3 regions of the Acinetobacter seohaensis genome follow, and region 3 is predicted to be linked to each of the others. Evidence: predicted binding sites of a transcription regulator. Region 3 holds the regulator's gene; each other region holds the start of a gene.

Region 1 (7,196 bases), on a different contig from region 3:
AATCCTTAGGCAAAGAATTACAAATGCAGCGTCACATGATTGCGAAAAATGTCGGGTTGGTGGTGAATCAAGCCATTGAAGATACGCCTGAACTGACGCAATTGCTGCGCCTGATTCCATTGGTCGGTGGACGTATTGAACAGCAAATTCAAAGTATCGGACAGCGATTGGGTGAAAATATCACCCAAGGTTTAATTGAACCTTTTGCACAGCAGCATCAACAAGTACAAAATCCAACTTATCAAATGATTGCTGAAAAAATTAGTCAGATTGAGATTGAACATAATCAGCATATTGATAAATTAGTAGAATCAGCGATATTTGAAAGTTTAGAAGCAATTCGCAAACAAGTAAAAGTTAAACAATGGCAACAAATTTTAAATGAAGGACAACAACACGATATTTCATAAAGGTCTTTCGATAATTTTAGCTAAAACAATGTGAAATATTTTTAGTAACTGAACTAGAGAATTCACCCAATTTGTTCTAGGATTTGCTCTATTTATAAGATGACTTCAACAACCAGCAAAGTTAGAAGTGTTAAGGAATTATTATGGCTGACATACGGATAAAAGGCAGATTGGTCAATGCGATTCGCATTAGCTTAGACACCAATGATCATGATGCGATCCGCCAGCAACTAAGCCCAATGTTGCAAAAATCATTTCCACCAGGGGTTTTGGTGGTCATTGAAAGTTCAGTCGAACAAGAATTGATTGCGCTAATTCAATTGCTAATTAGCCTAGAAGCACAGCCAATTGCTGTGACTGAAGGCATTATGGCAGATCAGGCACGTGCTATTCAGTTCCCTGTCATCCCGCAAGACCGTCCATTGCAGGAAGTGAAAGCCACCAAAGAACAAGTGGTTGAAGTAAAACCTGAACCTGCGGCAGAACAGCAACAGACGGAAAATCAAGTTGCTGAAACTGCACCTGCTGTAGCGCATATTACGTCTTATCACGATGAAATTTTGCGTACAGGTCAATGCTTGGTACAACATCAGGGCGACATTATTTTAACCGCAGGCATCAACAGCGGTTCTGAAGTGATTGCTTCAGGAAATATACATATTTATGGTAGTGTACGTGGTAGAGTCATTGCCGGCGCGGGCGGGAATATTGCGGCACGAATTTTCTGTCATTCCCTAGAAGCAGAATTGGTATCTATTGCAGGCACGTATTGCGTGGCGGACGATATTCCTCAGCATGTGACTAAAAAACCTGTGCATATTTACTTAAATGATAACCAAGAGCTTGTATTTGAAGCTCTACAATTTTAATGTATAAATAATCACCAAAAATCCCCGAAAAAATATAGGGGAATTTAAACCATAACAGGAGTGGATTCGGTGGCGAAAATTGTTGTCGTAACATCAGGCAAAGGTGGCGTAGGTAAAACCACTACAAGTGCATCTTTTGCAACAGGTTTAGCCCTACGTGGTCACAAAACTGTTGTTATCGATTTTGACGTGGGGTTACGTAACCTTGACTTAATTATGGGTTGTGAACGTCGCGTTGTTTATGATTTTGTGAATGTATTAAATAATGAAGCGCGTTTACAACAAGCATTAATTCGCGATAAAGATATCGAAAACCTTTATATTCTTCCAGCTTCACAAACCCGTGATAAAGATGCCCTCACCGATGAAGGTGTGGCACGTATTATGGATGAGTTGGCACAAGAGTTTGATTACATTATTTGCGACTCACCTGCAGGGATTGAGCGCGGTGCCATTCTTGCAATGTACCATGCCGATGAAGCGATTATTGTGACCAACCCTGAAATTTCTTCAGTACGTGACTCTGACCGTATTATTGGTATGCTTGACAGCAAAACCAAAAAAGTAGAACAAAACGAAGGTCGTGTGCGTAAGCACTTGTGTATCACACGTTACAACCCAGAACGTGCCGATAAACAAGAAATGCTAACCATTGACGACATTTCTAAAGATATTTTACGTGTACCAACTTTAGGCGTTATTCCTGAATGTAAGAGCGTACTTCAAGCATCTAACGAAGGTAAACCTGTCATTCTGTATAGCGATGCTGCTGCAGGTCAGGCGTATGATGACTTAGTTGCACGTTTCTTGGGTGAAGAACGTCCGTTTCGTCATATTGAAACAAAACCGAAAGGTTGGTTAGCACGATTATTTGGAGCGTAGACATGGCAGGATTTTGGAGCAAATTATTTAGCGGTGAAGACAAGCCATCTAGCGCACAAACAGCAAAAGATCGCTTAAAAGTGATTGTTGCTTCTGAACAAGGTCTAGGTAAACGCTTAAGCCAAGACAAAATTGATCAGATGAAAAAAGAAATCATGCAAGTGGTAAATCGCTACGTGCGTGGTGTCGATGAACAACATATTCAAATGTCTGTGCGTTCAGAAGCCAATATTGAAATGTTGGAAATGAATATCAATTTGCCTGAAGAGCGATAATCTGAATACTGATTAGTCAAGCAAATTGAATCAGGGCAAAATATGAGACTGGAATAGCAAAGCACTGCTTTGCCCAGTCGCAAGACGAGAAGCTGTGCTTCGAGTGGACTGGATGTACAAAGTTTACTTTGCCGTCGCAAGACGAGAAGCTGTGCTTCGAGTGGACTGGATGTACAAAGTTTACTTTGCCGTCGCAAGACGAGAAGCTATGCTTCGAGATAAAGTGTACTAAAACACTTTTCCGCTTGTGAACTCATATTTTGCCTTTTTTATTTATAGAACAATACCTGGAGATTGCCATGGCATTATCTCAACCTGCGACCTTTAACGAAGCATGGTCGGATGAACGTGTATTTGCCTATTTGAATCAACTTCCACCTGCAGGTGTGAATGCAGATTTTCACGTACTCTATCACGCATTTAAACACATGCGTCCAAGTGACTATGAACGTCTATTGACACAATTTGTTGCCGATGGTCGCGATGTCAATGCCACTAATCCTGAAGGTCAGCGTATTCACGATGTGATTGCTGAATTTCCACGTCAAAAAGATGGTTTTTTAGCAGTTTTAGCCAAGTTTGCTTAAACTGTTTAAACACAATCTCTGGCTAAATTCAGCCAAAAAGATTGAGTGTAAAAAGAAAAAATCCCGCAATTGAATTGCGGGATTTTTTTATAGCACTACTTGATTCAAAATCAAACAGAAAGTGAAAGCTTTACACTAAAATTTCACGTTTCCCATTTGCTCCTTGCTCGCTCACAATGCCTTGCTCTTGCATCTGATCGACAATACGTGCCGCACGGTTATAGCCCAAGCTAAATTTGCGCTGTAAAGATGAGGTCGACACTTTACGTGTTTCCAAAACAAATGCTACACACTGATCATACAACACATCACGGTCTGGACTGCCTTCACCATCTTCAAAACCACGTGAAGATGGTTCTTCATCAAATGGCGTCAAGATTTCATCGACATAGTCAGGATCGCCACGCTCACGCCACGCATCACAAATACGGTTGACTTCATCATCCGAAATAAATGCGCCATGCACACGTTCTGGCTCAATTTTACCCGGTCCTAAAAATAGCATATCACCATGACCAAGCAGGTCTTCTGCACCGCCCGCATCCAAGATAGTACGTGAGTCAATTTTCGAGTTCACACGCAAAGCTACACGGGTTGGAATGTTGGCTTTAATTAGACCTGTGATCACATCCACCGATGGACGCTGAGTTGCTAAGAGTAAGTGAATCCCTGCTGCACGTGATTTTTGTGCCAAACGGGTAATCATTTCTTCCGCTTTCTTGCCCACTTGCATGATCATGTCGGCAAACTCATCTGCCACAATCACAATAGATGGCAATGGTGTTAAACGCGGTGCACGTTCTTGCGTTGCTGAATCTCCCGGCTTCCAAGTTGGATCAATTAAATCTTCACCATTGGCAATAGATTCTTCAACCTTACGGTTATAGTCGCTTAATTTACGAATTTTCAGGAAAGACATTAGCTTATAACGACGTTCCATTTCATTGACACACCAATTTAAAGCGCTGACGGCATCTTTCATATCAGTCACTACAGGCGTCAATAAGTGTGGAATATCGTTATAGTTGGCGAGTTCCAATTGTTTCGGGTCAATCAAAATTAAGCGTAATTGATCAGGCTTGTATTTCAGCAACATCGACAAAATCATCGAGTTCACTGCCACTGATTTACCTGAACCCGTTGTCCCTGCTACGAGCATGTGTGGTGCTTTGCCCAATTCAGTAATCACAGGATTGCCTGAAATGTCTTTCCCCATCGCCATAGATAAAATGCCGTTTGGATCTTCAAAAGCAGGCGTTTGTAATAACTCAATCAAACGTACCATTTCACGTGAACTATTCGGTACTTCAATGCCAATATACGGTTTGCCTGGAATCACTTCGACCACACGTACCGATGCCATCGACATTGAACGCGCCAAGTCACGAGAAATATTGGTTACTTTTGAAGCTTTGACCCCAGGTGCCAAATCCAGCTCAAAACGGGTCACGACAGGACCAGGCTGTGCTTCAACCACTTTGGCTTTGACATTAAATTCCTGTAATTTAATTTCCAGCAATTCCGACAAGCGCGATAATTGTTCTGCGGTGAAGTTCACTTTTTTGTTTGGATCGACTTTATCAAGCAAATCCAAACCCGGTAATGGCGATAAATCACGACGTTTTTCTGCAACCTGCATGGCGCGTGACATCGGACGACCATGTGCATCGGTCAGCGGCGCATCAAAATCAAAGTCATCTTCGTCTAGTGGTTTGCCTGCGGTTTCCTGCCAAGCTTCGATAAATGCTTCTTTGGATAACGCCACTTTTTCTGCTTGTTCAGCCTGTGTAGCAGTCGCTGCGTTTGCCATCACTGCGGCAGTGGCTGCCGTCTGAATAGGTGCCTGAACAAAAGCAGAACTTTGTGCATAGCTACTGGTACTACGCGCTACAGGCGCTTGATCTTGAAATGCATCTTGCTGTAACTCATCACCCAAAAGATCATCCACCAACAAGTCATCTAAACTGTCTAAATCATGCTGCAAATGGCGCTCTTGGCGTACAGCATGATTTTGCGTATTCGAAGCACTTGACGATGGCGGATTAAAATCTGACTCAAATCTGCTGAGATCATCGTTAAAATTGTGAGCCGTAGGATTCGAGTGCGGATGCACTGTTTCTTGCTGGGTCACAGACTCATCTAAAGTATCCATTGCCCCGCTGTTTTGGAATGGGCTATGTAAATCACTTGCAGCTTTGCCTTGCGGAACTGCTGCGAGCAATTCATCAAAAATTTGATCATCATCCCAATCTAACGAAGATTTTGCAGTGGCTTGAGATGCCGTAGATGCAGGACGCACTTCATCAAAAGGATTCGATTGTAGATGTGGCTCTGGTTCTTCAGAAGCACGTAATAATGCATGAATGTCTTGGTTATGCTGACTGTCGGTATTTTCTTGTAAAGCACGCCACACTTCGCCTGTCGCAACAATACGCTGGCTGTCTTGTTCTAAGCGATGCGCCTTTTCGATGGTTTTTTCTAACTCAACATCATCAATTTCATCTTGCACCAATAGCTGTTGCTGCGCCTGTTGCTCTTCTTCTTCACGTTGCTGCATGTGATTAAACATACGCTCTGCCGCAGGATGTGGCGCAGTTGTTTCAGCTTCTTTCGCCTGTGCAACCACGGGTTCACTTGCTGCTTCTAAATCAGTTGATGCCACTTCAACAGCAACCACAGGTGCAGCAGCGACAACGGTCTTTTTCACCTGTGGTGTAGAACGGTCAAAGTCAGATTCTGCTTCAGGTACATTGCGATAGAACAAATCTTGCAGATAAGCAGGTGTAGCTTTTAAAGTTGCCCACGTTCTGTTCCACTTCACCCCAAATGCGAGGGTAAATAAGAAAATCCAAAAGACGACTAAAAAAAGTGTTGCTCCATAAATGGTTAAAATTTGCGATAAACTTTTCCCAAGTTCAAAACCAATGATGCCGCCTGAGGCATTGTCTAACGTATCGGCAGGTACTTGCCAAAATAAATACAGCAAACTTGCTGTTGCCAATAAAATGAAGAATTGTGCAGCATAACGAAATGGACGGTTTAAAAAACTACGTGGCCACCAGACTTGTAAGGCTTCAATAAAAAAATAAGCAGGAAGAAGCAGACTCGCCCAACCTAAAAAGCCAAACAGTAAATCGGCAATCCACGCACCTGCGATTCCACTCGCATTTGAAACCTGTTGGGTGTCACTGGAAATGTGCATCCAACCTGGGTCAAATGGAGTATAGGTCACTGTTGCAAGGAACAGATATATTCCAAAAGAGACCAAAAATAATGTCGCTATTAAGCGATGTGCATAAGCACCCGACACCGCAGTCATATATTGTCCTGTCGCCAATTCTTCATCAATGTTTTTTGTTTGTTCGATGGTCTTAAAAAGCCACCTGATTCGGAGCGTCTGTATTTCATTTAGCTGTGTCATTTAAGTTGCATTTCACGATGCAAGCTTCACCACACAGCAAGCTATAAATTATAACAGACCTTCTATTATGCATGTGTTGCCTAGAAAAAGATGCAAGATTATTGAAGTGTGTTGTTAACTTTTTCTATATAGCTCAAATCGATTTACATGATCAGTAATATCAACTTTAATCACACAGCAAACTCATCCTGTTTCACGTATAATTCCATAAATTTCTAAATAAAAAAAGGATGCTGTGCATGAGCGCTCGTCACTCACGTTTAATTATTTTAGGTTCAGGCCCTGCAGGTTATAGTGCCGCAGTATATGCTGCACGTGCCAACTTAAAACCGACTTTAATTGCAGGCTTACAATTGGGTGGTCAGCTCACCACAACTACGGAAGTTGATAACTGGCCAGGTGATCCTGAAGGTTTAACAGGCCCAGCGTTAATGGAACGTATGCAAGCTCATGCGGAACGCTTTGGCACAGAAATCGTGTATGATCATATCAATGAAGTAAACCTGAATGTGCGCCCATTTGTACTGAAAGGTGATATGGAAGAATTTACCTGTGATGCTTTAATCATTTGCACAGGTGCGACTGCACAATATTTAGGTTTAGAATCTGAAGCAGCATTTATGGGTCAAGGCGTAAGTGCTTGTGCTACCTGTGATGGTTTCTTCTACAAAAACCAAAAAGTGATGGTCGTTGGCGGTGGTAACACGGCTGTTGAAGAAGCATTATACCTGTCTAACATTGCATCACACGTG
Region 2 (7,196 bases), on a different contig from region 3:
TCGCGGCAGATACCCCACTTGATATTTTAACAGAACAGTTGGGTGCAAATCTACTGACACAAACCCCAGAAATTGCACAATGGTTAGCTCAAAAACCTGAAACGCTAGATTTAGCAGCCATTGCCTATTTAGATGGTGAAAAACACGTGCGTGTTGCGATGGCGATGGATGCCATTATGCAATATGTCAGCGAACACAAAGCTGATAGCAGCCTTATGTTTATGTGTACCCCAACCGATGTTTATGCCGTTCCTGAAGAAGTGATTAGCGCATCGGCAGAGAAGTTTCAGCAGCGTTCACAAGGGCAAAAGCTACTCACCAAAAGTATTGAAACCATTTCACGCAGTCATTTCTTCCAAAAGAATCTGCATAATTTAATTGCTTCAGACAATGGTCAACATTATGGTATTGCCGACTGTTTGGTGGTTGAACAAGGGCCAAACTATGCTTTAGCAAAACGCATCCAGCAATGGCGTGCAATTTTAGCGCGTCATCAAGGACAGCATGTCAGCATCAATATTGCACCTTCGACCACCACACACTCTGTGACCAAAAATCCATTACTCAAAGCAGCATTTAGTGGCGCAAGTTTGTTTGATGTTGAAGCATTTAGCCCTGAAACCACCAATGCGATTATGGCGGCATTGTGGATTCATGACTTACGCAATCCAAACTCGGCAGCCAATCCTGAAGTGAAACTTGAGCATCCGCTCGAATTGATGATGGAAGGTGCGAACCATGGTGGATTGTGGCGCGTGGCGTATTTGGCACGAACGGCCCTACCTTTCGCTGCGCTCTATGGCTTTGCTGCAGATAAATTACCGCTGGACAAAGTCATCCAAAAATTTAAAAAGTAATGTAAACCGCTAATCTATCTATTCAAAAACTTGCCTGCAAATATTTCTCTAGACTGATCTGCAGGTATAAAAAAAGCGCTGTATCATCACAGCGCTTTTTTCAACCACTCAAAAAAGTTGAGAATGGATTAAAACACTTTTAAGAACAACCAGAACAAGCTACCCGATAAACAAATTGTCGCAGGTAAAGTGAAAATCCAAGCCGAAAGAATTGTACGCACCATTTGGAAATTCAGACCCGATTTATTTGCCACCATGGTACCTGCCACCGCACTGTTCAGTACGTGTGTAGTTGAAACTGGCATCCCCAAACCATCTGCAGCAGCAATAGTTGACATTGCCACAAGCTCGGCAGACATACCTTGACCATAAGTCATGTGCTGCTTACCGATACGTTCACCAACAGTCACCACAATACGTTTCCAGCCGACCATCGTACCCAAGCCTAGTGCTAAGGCAACGGCAACTTTGACCCAAGTTGGAATGTATTGTAAGAATGAATCTAAATGGCTGCGGTAGCTTTTAACCACTTTTTTCTGTTCTTCCGACATTTCAGGCAAGGCATTGGCTTTGTCTAAACGCTTGAATGAAGTCGTGCTTAAATACATATCATTACGCATTTCTGCTACTTCAGCTTCAGGCACATCTTTCAAGTTGCCATATTGACCCACACGCTCACCCAAATGGTCAGTTAAGCTTGCCAAAGCAGGCACGACTTCAGGGGTAATTTCTTTGGTCTGAATATAGCTAGTGATGACCTGACGTGCTTTTTCATCTGGCATATCGACATGTTGTGCATAAATCACATCAGCTGTTTGCGTTGAAAGCTGTTGGAACGATTGAATGTGGTTTTGGTCTAACTCTTTATTTAACGAGTACGCCAACGGCACAATCCCGATCAAAATCAACATGATTAAACCCATGCCCTTTTGACCATCGTTTGAACCATGCGCAAAACTTACCCCAGTACAAGTAAAAATTAGAATGGCACGAATCAGTGGTGGTGGTGGCTTATTGCCTTCAGGTGGCTGGAACAACTCCATTTGTTTCTTGAAGATTTTTTTCACCAAGAAGAACAAAATCGCAGCAAAGGCAAAACCAATCAGTGGCGAGAACAATAAAGCCTTGCCCACTTTCATGACTTGTTCCATATCTACACCACTTGCACCCGCACCTGAGTTAATCAAGTAGTTCATAATCCCCACACCTAAAATCGAACCGATTAAAGTGTGCGAACTTGAAGCAGGAATACCGAAGTACCACGTTCCCAAGTTCCAGACAATCGCGGCAATCAACATGGCAAAAACCATGGCAAAGCCTGCGCCTGAACCGACATTCATAATTAGTTCGACTGGAAGTAAGGCAATAATACCGTAGGCAACTGCACCACTGGCGACCATCACCCCAAGGAAGTTACAGAAACCCGCCCACATTACTGCCACAGGTGCAGACAAGGCATTAGTATAAATGACCGTTGCCACTGCGTTGGCTGTGTCGTGGAAACCATTCACAAATTCAAAGCCTAAGGCAATGAATAAAGCGGTCGCCAATAAAATCACCGAGTACATACTCAGCGCAGGCACGTGGGATAAGTCCGCAGACAATTGGAAACCAATATAAATAAGGGTAGAAACGATGATCGTTAAAAACACCGGCATAAAAAATTTCGGTGTAGGCACATGAACATTGGTCGATTTAGTGGTCGACTTGTGTGCTGAATCTACAGGAGTTGGATTAGAATTCATGCAAGCAGAAAAGAGGATTTAAAATCCCCTTATTGTTCAATTAAATTGTGACAATTATATGACAAAGAGCTGTTATATAAAGCAACTTTCATACTTTATTTTCACACTTTAAGCTGTATTTTTTGTGCATAAAATTAAAATTAACTTTTAAATTTAAACACTTAGAATAAATAAACCTACTTTTCTTATGCCATTCTCTCAAATTTAGATTGTTACACCTTTGTCATATTTGCCTAAAGTGTCAGACAAAATTCACCGTGAGCCAATTTTGCCTGAGCAATATGACAAAGCGATGACGCATTAAAGAAAATCAAAATTAGAATAAGCATCATCACGACTTATCTTTAAGATCAAAACCTACAATAAAATCCCCAGCAAAATCCTAAAAATACCGCTATATGCACTATTTTTACGACTTCCACTCGCTCTGGTCGCTTCAAGTGCACGAAAGCCGTGTGAACTCTGCTAAAATAGCGCTCATTTCGGATTCAGTCATAAAGGGTTTTTTATGTCCACGCTTACCACCCTGAAAGCGCTTCTTGCCCAAAGAATTTTAATTATCGATGGTGCCATGGGTACTATGATTCAACGCCATCAATTGGAAGAAGCCGATTATCGTGGTGAACGTTTTGCAGATTGGGCACATGACCTCAAAGGCAACAATGATTTATTGGTACTGACCCAACCGCACATTATTCAGGGTATTCACGAAGCCTACTTAGATGCGGGTGCAGACATTATTGAAACCAACAGCTTTAACGGCACACGCGTTTCTATGTCTGACTATCACATGGAAGATTTGGTTCCAGAAATTAACCGCGAAGCAGCCCGTTTAGCCAAAGCTGCCTGTGAAAAATATTCAACGCCAGACAAACCACGTTTTGTGGCAGGTGTACTTGGGCCAACATCGCGTACCTGTTCAATTTCACCAAATGTAAACGACCCTGCATTTCGTAACATTACATTTGATGCGCTCAAAGAAAACTATATTGAAGCTGCGCATGCCTTAATTGAAGGTGGCGCAGATATCCTGCTCATTGAAACTGTATTTGACACCTTAAACTGTAAAGCTGCGATTTTTGCGGTCAAAGAAGTGTTTAAACAGCTCGGGCGTGAATTGCCGTTGATGATTTCAGGTACCATTACCGATGCTTCAGGACGTACCTTAACGGGTCAAACTGCAGAAGCTTTCTGGAATTCGGTACGTCATGGCGATTTACTTTCAATTGGTTTTAACTGTGCTTTGGGCGCAGATGCCATGCGTCCACACGTTAAAACCGTTTCTGACGTTGCCGATGTGTTTGTTTCTGCACACCCGAACGCAGGCTTACCCAACGCATTTGGTGGTTATGATGAAACCCCTGAACAAACTGCAGCCTTCTTAAAAGAATTTGCAGAAAGTGGTCTCATCAATATTACAGGTGGTTGCTGTGGTACAACGCCCGACCACATTCGTGCAATTTACAACGCAGTAAAAGACATTTCACCACGTAAAATTCCAGAAATTAAACCTGCCTGTCGTTTAAGTGGTTTAGAACCATTTAACATTTATGACGACTCTTTATTTGTGAACGTGGGTGAACGTACCAACGTCACAGGCTCTAAAAAATTCTTACGTTTAATTCGTGAAGAAAACTTCGCCGAAGCTTTGGATGTTGCACGTCAGCAAGTCGAAAGTGGCGCACAAATCATCGACATCAACATGGATGAAGGCATGCTCGATTCAGAAGGTGCGATGGTGCACTTCCTGAACTTGGTGGCTTCTGAGCCTGATATTTCTCGCGTACCCATCATGATTGACTCATCTAAATGGGAAATCATTGAAGCCGGCTTAAAATGCGTACAAGGTAAAGCTGTTGTTAACTCCATTTCCTTAAAAGAAGGATATGATGAGTTTGTCGAAAAAGCCCGCCTCTGCCGCCAATACGGTGCAGCCGTTATTGTGATGGCTTTTGACGAAGTGGGACAAGCCGACACAGCAGCACGTAAACGTGAAATTTGTAAACGCTCTTATGATGTGTTGGTCAATGATGTTGGCTTCCCTGCCGAAGACATTATTTTTGACCCGAACGTGTTTGCAGTTGCTACTGGTATTGAAGAACACAACAACTACGCTGTTGATTTCATTGAAGCCACAGGCTGGATTAAACAAAACTTGCCACACGCCATGATTTCGGGTGGTGTGTCGAACGTATCCTTCTCTTTCCGTGGTAACGAACCTGTACGTGAAGCCATTCACGCTGTATTCCTCTATCATGCAATTCAGCAAGGCATGACCATGGGGATTGTCAACGCAGGTCAGTTGGCCATTTACGATGACATTCCAAAAGAACTGAAAGATGCGGTTGAAGCCGTTATTTTGAACCAAAACCAAGGTGAAACTGGTCAGGACGCTACAGAAAAGCTGCTGGAAGTAGCCGAAAAATATCGTGGTCAGGCAGGCGCACAAAAAGCCGAAGAAAACTTAGAATGGCGTAATGAATCTGTCGAAAAACGTCTTGAATATGCCTTAGTCAAAGGGATCACCACCTTCATTAATGAAGATACCGAAGAAGCACGCCTAAAAGCCAAACGTCCTTTAGATGTAATTGAAGGCCCATTAATGGACGGCATGAACGTTGTGGGTGACTTGTTTGGTGCAGGTAAAATGTTCCTGCCTCAAGTTGTGAAATCTGCCCGTGTGATGAAACAAGCCGTTGCATGGCTCAACCCGTACATTGAAGCTGAAAAAACCGAAGGTCAGTCTAAAGGTAAAGTTTTGATGGCAACGGTAAAAGGTGACGTTCACGACATTGGTAAAAACATTGTGGGCGTGGTGTTAGGCTGTAATGGTTACGATATTGTCGATTTAGGCGTGATGGTACCTGCAGAAAAAATCCTGCAAACGGCTATTGACGAAAAAGTCGATATTATTGGCTTGTCTGGCCTGATTACCCCATCTTTAGATGAAATGGTTTTTGTTGCCAAAGAAATGCAGCGTAAAGGCTTTAATATTCCATTATTGATTGGTGGTGCAACTACATCTAAAGCGCATACGGCAGTTAAAATTGATCCGCAGTTCTCAAATGATGCAGTGATTTATGTTGCCGATGCTTCGCGTGCCGTTGGTGTTGCGACAACCTTACTCTCCCCTGAAATGAAACCTGCTTTTGTTGCAGAGCATCGTGCGGAATACGCTAAAATTCGTGAACGTATTGCCAATAAGCAACCAAAAGCTGCGAAATTGTCGTATGCAGAAGCCATCGACAATGGTTTAAAAATTGATTGGGACAACTACACGCCTGCAGTACCAAAATTAATTGGTACACAAGTGCTGACCAATTACCCGCTTGAAACCTTGTTGCCATACTTTGACTGGACACCATTCTTTATTTCTTGGAGTTTGGCGGGCAAATTCCCGAAAATTCTGGAAGATGAAGTGGTGGGCGAAGCTGCAACCGACTTATATAACCAAGCGCAAGCCATGCTCAAAGATATTATTGCAAATAATCGCTTTGATGCACGTGCAGTCTTTGGGATTTACCCTGCCAACCGTTCTGCGGCAGATTCAGTACAAGTATATGATGCAGCACGTAATCAAGTAACGCATACCTTCCATCATATTCGTCAACAGTCAGACAAAGTCACAGGTAAACCAAACTTGTCTTTGGCAGACTTTGTCGCAACTACAGAGCAAGGGCAAGATTACTTGGGCGGCTTTACCGTGTCGATTTTTGGTGCGGAAGAAATGGCCAATGAGTTTAAAGCCAAAGGCGATGACTATTCTGCCATTTTGGTGCAGTCTTTGGGTGACCGTTTTGCAGAAGCATTTGCAGAGCATTTGCATGAGCGTATTCGTAAAGAATTCTGGGGCTATCAGCCAAATGAGCAGCTAAGTAATGAAGAGCTAATTAAAGAGAAATATGTGGGGATTCGTCCTGCACCAGGCTACCCTGCTTGCCCTGAACACTCTGAAAAAGCGACACTGTTTAACTGGTTAGGTTCAACTGAAAAGATTGGCACACAGCTTACGAGCAGCTTTGCAATGTGGCCGCCTTCATCTGTGAGCGGCTTCTACTATGCCAACCCTGCTTCTGAGTACTTTAACGCGGGTAAAATCTCGTTAGATCAGCTTGAAGATTACGCACAGCGTAAAGGCTGGAGTTTAGATGAAGCGAAGCGTTGGTTAGCTCCAAACTTGGATGATTCGATTAATTAATTGCTTTATGCCGCATGTAGTTCATCGGCCCATGCGCTATACATAATGTCATTTCAAAAGCCAGTGAATTGTAAAATTCACTGGCTTTTTGTTTTATGGGCAGTTCGTTACTTAATCTAAATTTGTTGAGTAATTTGACTGTTAAAGGTGTTTTCTCACCTCTATGGGAAAGGTATTCAGCTAAACGAAACCCACAGAAAGAACAAAGCGACTACTATTAAATTAGTAGCCGCTTTTCCACCTATTTTATCTTATGATGAGTGGGAAGCTATTGCTGTACCACATCAACAACAATTAGTTGACGATACTAGGAATTAAATATACCTTTTCTACTATAATATTTAAAATATACATGCATTATCATACTCATTAACCCAGTCTCGTAGTAATTTAATA
Region 3 (7,196 bases):
AGAATATTCAATAGATGAACTGAATGAAATCGCAACCATTGCACTAGGTACCTAAAGATGTGTAGATACCTATGATTATAAGAGGGGAGAGTTTTCCTATTAAATCTCGTAATACAAACGCTCTTTCGGGAACACGACTTTAAATATAGAGCCTTGATTTTCTTTAGATTCGACTTCTAAGTGTGCATTATGCTGCATCAAAACGTGCTTCACAATTGCTAAACCTAAACCAGTACCGCCTGTTTGTCGGCTACGTGCGCTGTCTACACGATAAAAGCGTTCGGTTAAGCGTGGTAAGTGTTTCGGATCAATCCCGATGCCTGTATCTTCCACAGTAAAATAACCTTGATTGCCATCATCATGCCAGCCAATGGTAATCGTCCCACCTTTCGGGGTATATTTAATCGCATTGGTGATCAGGTTGCTAAAGGCACTGGCCAATTCTACATCTGAACCAATCAGATCATAATGACTGTCAATATTTAAGTTGAGCGTATGTCCATAATCGACGTTATAGGCATGTGCATCGTCAAATAATTGATTCATTAAACTTGGCATTTCAATAATTTGATTTTTGGCGATGGTTTTTTCATTTTCCAGACGCGACAGCAGCAGCAGGTCATTTACCAAAGCGTTCATGCGTCGGGTTTGTGACTGCATTTGCTCAAAAGCACGTTTCCAACGCGGGTTAATATCTTCCTGATCGGTAAAGGTTTCGATATAACCACTCAGCACCGTTAGCGGAGTGCGTAATTCGTGTGAAATATTATCGACAAAGTCTTTACGCATTTGTTCTAGGTTATGCATACGCGTCATGTCGTAAGCAAATAACAAACGGCTATCGCCACCAAACTGAGTCATTTTGACTTGCACATATTGCCCTTCATGCACGCTAGATTTCATTTTTAAACCGTCAGGTGCTTGATCAATATGATTAAAATATTCAATAAAACTAGGTTGGCGCAAAATAGTGAGGATGTTGCGTCCACGGTCTAAAGGCTGAATACCCAATAGCTTTTCAGCAGCAGGGTTCCACCATTCAATTTGATGATTTTCATCAATCAGCATCACGGCTTCATCCAACGCCACCAATGAAGACTGGGCGCGATCAATCAACCCGACCATTTCGGCCTGAACGATACGTTCCTGACGTTGTGAGCGATAAACATTGAACAGTAATGCACCCCAAATACCATGCAGATTTGGCGGCACATCATAAGGACGATTGGAAATCCAATCATTAACTAAATAGAGGGAGCGCATTTGCTGAAGAAAAAACAGCAAAAAGGCGAGGCTAATACAAATCCAAAAATACCCAATCCCAAAACCAATCAAGCTTGCAATAATTAGGAAAAAGGCCAATAAACGAAAATCTTGTTTGGCAAAAGTCCATAAACTGCTGTAACGAACTTGTTTGAGGTCACGGGCGAGTTCAGGGACTGGGTAAGGTTCGTACATAAAATAATTTTAGCCTAAAGCAACATCCGCACGTGTCGAGAAGCGATAGCCTGTACCACGTACCGTTTGTACAAAACGGTCTACGCCATACGGTTCTAAAACTTTACGTAAACGACGAATATGCACATCAATAGTTCGGTCTTCAATATATACATTGCCGCCCCAGACTTGGTCAAGCAATTGCGCTCGGGTGTAAGCGCGCTCTGGGTGCGTCATAAAGAACGCCAATAGACGATATTCGGTTGGGCCCATTTCTAAAATATTGTCACCAAAACTGACACGCTGGCTGACTGGGTCCAAAATTAAACCGTTGGCATCAATAGTTTTTTCACCGCTTAAGGCATTGGCACGACGTAAGACCGCTTTAATACGTGACACCAGTTCACGGGTCGAGAACGGCTTAGTCATGTAGTCGTCCGCGCCAGCATCTAAACCTTGAACTTTGTGATCTTCTTCGCCACGTGCAGTGAGCATAATCACAGGAATTTCAGCAAGGTTGTCATCGCGTTTTAGGCGACGGCACAAGTCTACACCGCTGACACCGCCTGGCATCATCCAATCAAGCAAGATAAGCGCTGGACGTTGATCGACAATCATTTGATGCGCTTGTTTTGCATCTTCTGCTTGTAAGCACTGAAAGCCTGCCATATCTAAAGAGGTATGGATCATTTCCCGAATTGGGAGTTCGTCATCGACGATTAAAATGTAGTCATCTTTCACAACGCAATATCCTATAGATGTTAACGGTGGACCGTTTTATTTATGACAGGCTTATTACAAAGATTAATTATGACAGTATCATTGCAGAAAGGGGTAAACAGGCTATTTTTGCAATAATTTGTGACAAACTAGTGTCGATTTGATGAAATATCTACAGATATTCAGTCAAAGTAAAATAATGAAATTAAAAAATATTATGAATATTTTTCAGTTTTATGACAGGTTGCTGGAATCTTTATCAAGCACTTGCTCTTTGTCTGAAAAGGTTTGAAGCAGTGATAAAAATACAATACGGCAAGAAGACAAGACATCTTCCATGGATTGTTTGAAATCGCTCATCACCCAGCGAATCGCAATTTGGGTGACATAACCATTTAAGCCTGTCGCTACCAGTGAAATTTCTCGGTTGGGGCGGTCTAAATGCGGCATCATCAGCATGACAAAGGCCTGAATCATGCGGTCAAAACGCGACATAGTTTCGTGAATGGTGGCTTGGTTATGTAGTTCTTGCACCAGCATGGCATCAATATAAATAATACGTGCCATTTGCGGGTTATTTTTTAGCGTGGTCAGTAAAGCAGTCAGTCCTGCATCAATCATTTTTTTAGGATCAGCCGAGGCTTGCATAATGGCTTGCATGACATTTTGCTGTAATTCATCAATCAATTTTAAAAAAATGGTCTGAAACAGTTCTTCGCTTTTTTTAAAGGATTCGTAGAAATAGCGCTCGGTTAGTTTGGCTTCGGTACAAATATCTTTTACGGTCACGGCAAAAAAACCATGCGTGCCATAGGCTTGAATACCTGCCTCAATCAGTTTTTCACGACGCGCCTGTTTGCGCTCAGTTAAAGACAAGCCTTTAAACTGACGTTCTTTTTGTTGTTTCTGGGTGGTTTTTTCTGTTTCTGCAGTCACGGGCAGTTGTTCTGTCATGTTCAGTTAAGCCAAATAAGAACCGTAATTAGGCTTTATACTAGCAATAATTATCTGTTAAACCTATGTTTTCAGATTCATTTGCGATATTCGTACTGGCTTATATTGACAATACTTATTGTCAAAATTATATTTAAACCACAGCGCATCGCACAGCCCTACAAAACAACAAGCAGGTCTGAACTGTGCACGCCACATACTCAAGGAAATCACATGAAAAATTTTAAAAATAAAGTTGCCGCAATTACAGGCGCAGGCTCGGGTATTGGGCAGCAATTGGCTGTTCTATTGGCGAAGCAAGGCTGTCATTTATCGCTCAGTGATGTGAATGAACAAGGTTTGGCGCAAACAGTGGATTTGCTCAAAGACAGTAATGTGCGCGTGACCATTAAAAAGGTGGATGTTTCTAAATTAGAACAAATGCGCGAATGGGCAGCTGAAACTGTGCGAGACCACGGCTCGGTCAATATGATTTTTAATAATGCAGGCGTGGCGTTGGGTTCTACCGTAGAAGGTGCAAGTTACGAAGAGTTGGAGTGGATTGTTGGTATTAATTTCTGGGGTGTGGTCTATGGCACCAAAGAATTTTTGCCTTTAATCAAACAAACGGGAGATGGTCATATCATTAACATTTCCAGTTTATTTGGTTTAACTGCACAGCCAACGCAGTCGGCTTATAACGCAACCAAATTTGCGGTGCGCGGTTTTACCGAGTCTTTGCGTCAGGAATTGGATTTGGAAAATTGTGGTGTGAGTGCGTTGAGCGTGCATCCAGGCGGGATTCGTACCAATATTGCCAACAATGCTAAAATGAACGACAGCATGCGCACTTTGGGCATGAATCCTGAAAAATCGGCACGTGCTTTTAATAAATTATTGCGTTGCCCGCCTGAAGAAGCGGCGCGCCAAATTTTAGAAGCGGTACAAAAAGACAAGCGCCGTTTATTGATTGGTAATGATGCCAAAACTTTGGATTTAATCCAGCGTATTGTTCCAACGGGTTATCAGAAAGTTACCGCATGGGCGACTAAGTTGGGCAAGAAACGCGGTTAATCTAACTTACAAATATAACAGACCATTCAGACCAAAACCTGAATGGTTTTTTTCTTCCAGACAAATTGATAATACGCACCTTGACCGATGCACAGACTCACAAATGCCAAGGCATAGGCATACCAAATTCCTTGCAAACCCCACCACTGACTGAAGAAATAAGCACACGGTACTTCAATTAAAACAATCGCTAAAATATTGATGATCATTGGAACATTGACCGTGCCACTGGCGCGCATAATGGAGGCAAAAATTGCACTGGCACCAAAAAATAAAATGGCCCATAACACAATAAATAAGAGCTGCTGACCCAGTACCACCACCGCAGGATCGGTAATAAACAACGCCATCAGATATTTAGAAAATAAATAACCCAAGGTGACTAAAATACCTGTAATCAGCAAATTCATGCCTAAGGCTGTACGGGTCACTTTAGCCAGTAATTCGGCTTTGCCTGCACCAATGGCTTGTGCAGCAAAAATTGAAGCGGCAATTGCAATAGACAGTGCAGGGAATTGAATATAATTCAACACCTGATTGACCGCACCATAGGCTGCTGTGGCTTCTGCGCCATGCCGATTAACCAACCCCACAATTACCAAACCTGCCATAGACGTGGTGACCATTTGTAAGCCTGTCGGAATACCTAAGCGTAAAATGACTTTGCTTAAATGGGGTTGATGTCGAATTTGGCGAAACAAGTGCCAATCTAGTTTGAGTGGATGATCTTTTTTATTTAAATAAATCACCAAGAAAATTAAAACAGCCAGATAACCTAAAATGGTGGCAATGGCCGGTGCAATAATGCCCAAGCGAGGAAAGCCAAAATAACCTGCAATCAGGATGGGGGTAATCACTAAGCCCATTAAACTAGTCAGACTTAGGGCAATGAGTGGTGTAAGGCTATCGCCCACTCCACGTAAAATAGAGGTATAAATAATATAAACAAACAGCAGTGGGCTGCCTGCCAACATCCATTGCACATACGGCAGGGATAGATGCATCACTTTAGGGTCTGTGCCTAATAATATTAAAATTTGTTCGGCAAAAATCACCCCCAAACAGGCAATGAAACTGCCGCCAATTAGGGTCATAAATAAAGTCGAACCGACAATACAACGCACTTTTTCGACATTTTGTGCGCCCCACGCTTGCCCGACCAACACGGTCGATCCTGCCGAAAGCCCAATCACAAAGGCCATCAGGCAAAAAATAATGGGAAAAAATACCGACACCGCAGCAATGGCTTCCACACCGAGCATTTGCCCGACAAAAATCGTGTTAATGGTGCCCGAAAGATTTTGCAAAATATTGGTGGCAATCAGTGGCAATAGAAACACCAAAAAGGTTTTCCAAAGCTGAGGGTGATCGACCAGTGCCTGAGGTCTTGCCATGCCAAATCCTGCGCTTCAATATGCGGTTGTTTGAAATTTCACCCTAGCATGATTTGGTCATAAAAAGCCTTAGCTTTTCAGTAACTCAGTGGCATTTGTTGCCGCTTAAATTGCCGATAAAATTTCACCTGCACGCAACAGGGTTTCGGTTTTTTTAGCAAAGCAGAAACGGATTAAACGTAAATCATCGGGTGGGGTTTGATAAAATGCAGACACAGGAATACCGACAATGCCGTGCTCCTCGGCTAGAAAATGGCACATATCGACAGCATTTAAGCTGGGACGGATATTGCTGTAATCTAAATTTTGAAAATAAGTGCCTTGTGCAGGGCTGAATTGAAAGCGTGAATTGGCAATGCCTTGATTAAACAAATCACGTTTGTCCTGATAAAACTTTGCCAGTTCTGCAATATGTTCAGGGTGCTGCTGCATATAATTTGCCAAAGCCACTTGCACAGCGCTAACTCCGCAGAAATTAATAAATTGATAGGCTTGGCGAAAGAGCTGCATTAAGGCAGGTGCAGCCGCACAGTAGCCTGTTTTCCAGCCTGTGACATGAAAAGTTTTACCAAAGGAACCCACGACAAAACTGCGTTCCCTAAGCTCAGGAAAAGACAGTGCAGAGCGGTGTTGATGCGCATCAAAGACCAAATGTTCATAGACTTCATCGGACAGCACCACAATATTATGTTCCTGAATAACATCAATTAAATGCTGCCAATCTTGCGCTGACCATACTGTGCCTGTGGGGTTATGTGGTGTGTTGATGATGATCATGCGGGTTTTGGCATGAATCGCATCTTTGACCATATTCCAGTCCACCTGAAAATGTGGAGCCTGCAGCGGAATATGAACGGCTTTTGCACCCAACAATTTTACACAGGGTGCATAACTGTCATAACTTGGATCAAAAATAATGACTTCATCGCCTGCCTGCAGCACGGTTTGCATGATGCTAAAAATAGCCAGTGTTGCCCCTGGGGTGATGGTAATTTCACTGATCGGGTCAAGCATTAGCTGATCACGCTGTAAAAATTGCTGTGCCAGTTGTTCGCGTAGTGGCAAGTAACCATCGCCCGAAGGATATTGATTGAAGCCTGCGTGTGTGGCTTGGCTTAAAGCATCCAGTAATGCTGCAGGTGGGGGAAAGTCGGGAAAACCCTGCGATAAATTTAAGGCATTCAGTTGTTGTGCCAAGTTAGACATGGTACTAAAAATACTCAGACCTTGAGCAGGCAGTTTCGCGTGAATATCGAGCATAGTGGGGTTCTGGTTGTGGCAGCAGCTTGTTTTACATCGTAGCGTTTTCAGGGGGGAATGCAAATGGGGTAAAGGGTGATGATGTGGCTTGAATAGATCGTTCGAGGCGTTATTTTTGATTGAACACCTCAAGATCGACTTATCAAAAAAATTTCATCTCAAATCAACTCCACCAATGCCCGAATAATCCCCAATCCCAGACCAATAAATGCACCTACCACTACACCATTGACCCGAATCATGTGTAAATCACCACCGACTTCGTTTTCAATTTTGCCAATCATTTCGCGCGAGTCCCATTCATGAATGCGCTCACTAATAAAGCGAATTACTTTTTCACTATATTGATCTGACAAGTTCACCGCAATCGTACTCATT

Evidence for each region. The regulator PhoB, encoded in region 3, activates phosphate uptake and scavenging genes when phosphate is short. The targets are predictions, from matches to a motif close to TGTCATNAANCTGTCATAA.
Region 1: a site for PhoB is predicted at 6,439-6,457, ahead of AC07E5_RS11630 (DNA translocase FtsK). Genes of this name have one in related genera too.
Region 2: a site for PhoB is predicted at 2,648-2,666, ahead of AC07E5_RS01650 (inorganic phosphate transporter). Genes of this name have one in related genera too.

The regions. Positions count from the first base shown of each region.
Region 1 is NZ_JBWKMK010000129.1:4,264-11,459, reverse strand. Features, by position in the region: gene AC07E5_RS11655 (hypothetical protein) at 1-410, shown strand, start outside; gene minC (septum site-determining protein MinC) at 554-1,279, shown strand; gene minD (septum site-determining protein MinD) at 1,349-2,161, shown strand; gene minE (cell division topological specificity factor MinE) at 2,164-2,436, shown strand; gene AC07E5_RS11635 (PA4642 family protein) at 2,736-3,023, shown strand; gene AC07E5_RS11630 (DNA translocase FtsK) at 3,154-6,342, opposite strand; gene trxB (thioredoxin-disulfide reductase) at 6,684-7,196, shown strand, end outside.
Region 2 is NZ_JBWKMK010000016.1:348-7,543, reverse strand. Features, by position in the region: gene AC07E5_RS01655 (hypothetical protein) at 1-857, shown strand, start outside; gene AC07E5_RS01650 (inorganic phosphate transporter) at 986-2,602, opposite strand; gene metH (methionine synthase) at 3,111-6,800, shown strand; gene AC07E5_RS01640 (hypothetical protein) at 7,142-7,196, opposite strand, start outside.
Region 3 is NZ_JBWKMK010000142.1:54-7,249, forward strand. Features, by position in the region: gene phoR (phosphate regulon sensor histidine kinase PhoR) at 100-1,458, opposite strand; gene phoB (phosphate regulon transcriptional regulator PhoB) at 1,468-2,178, opposite strand; gene AC07E5_RS13915 (TetR/AcrR family transcriptional regulator) at 2,392-3,111, opposite strand; gene AC07E5_RS13920 (SDR family NAD(P)-dependent oxidoreductase) at 3,325-4,164, shown strand; gene AC07E5_RS13925 (MATE family efflux transporter) at 4,191-5,558, opposite strand; gene AC07E5_RS13930 (methionine aminotransferase) at 5,664-6,818, opposite strand; gene AC07E5_RS13935 (DUF445 domain-containing protein) at 6,977-7,196, opposite strand, start outside.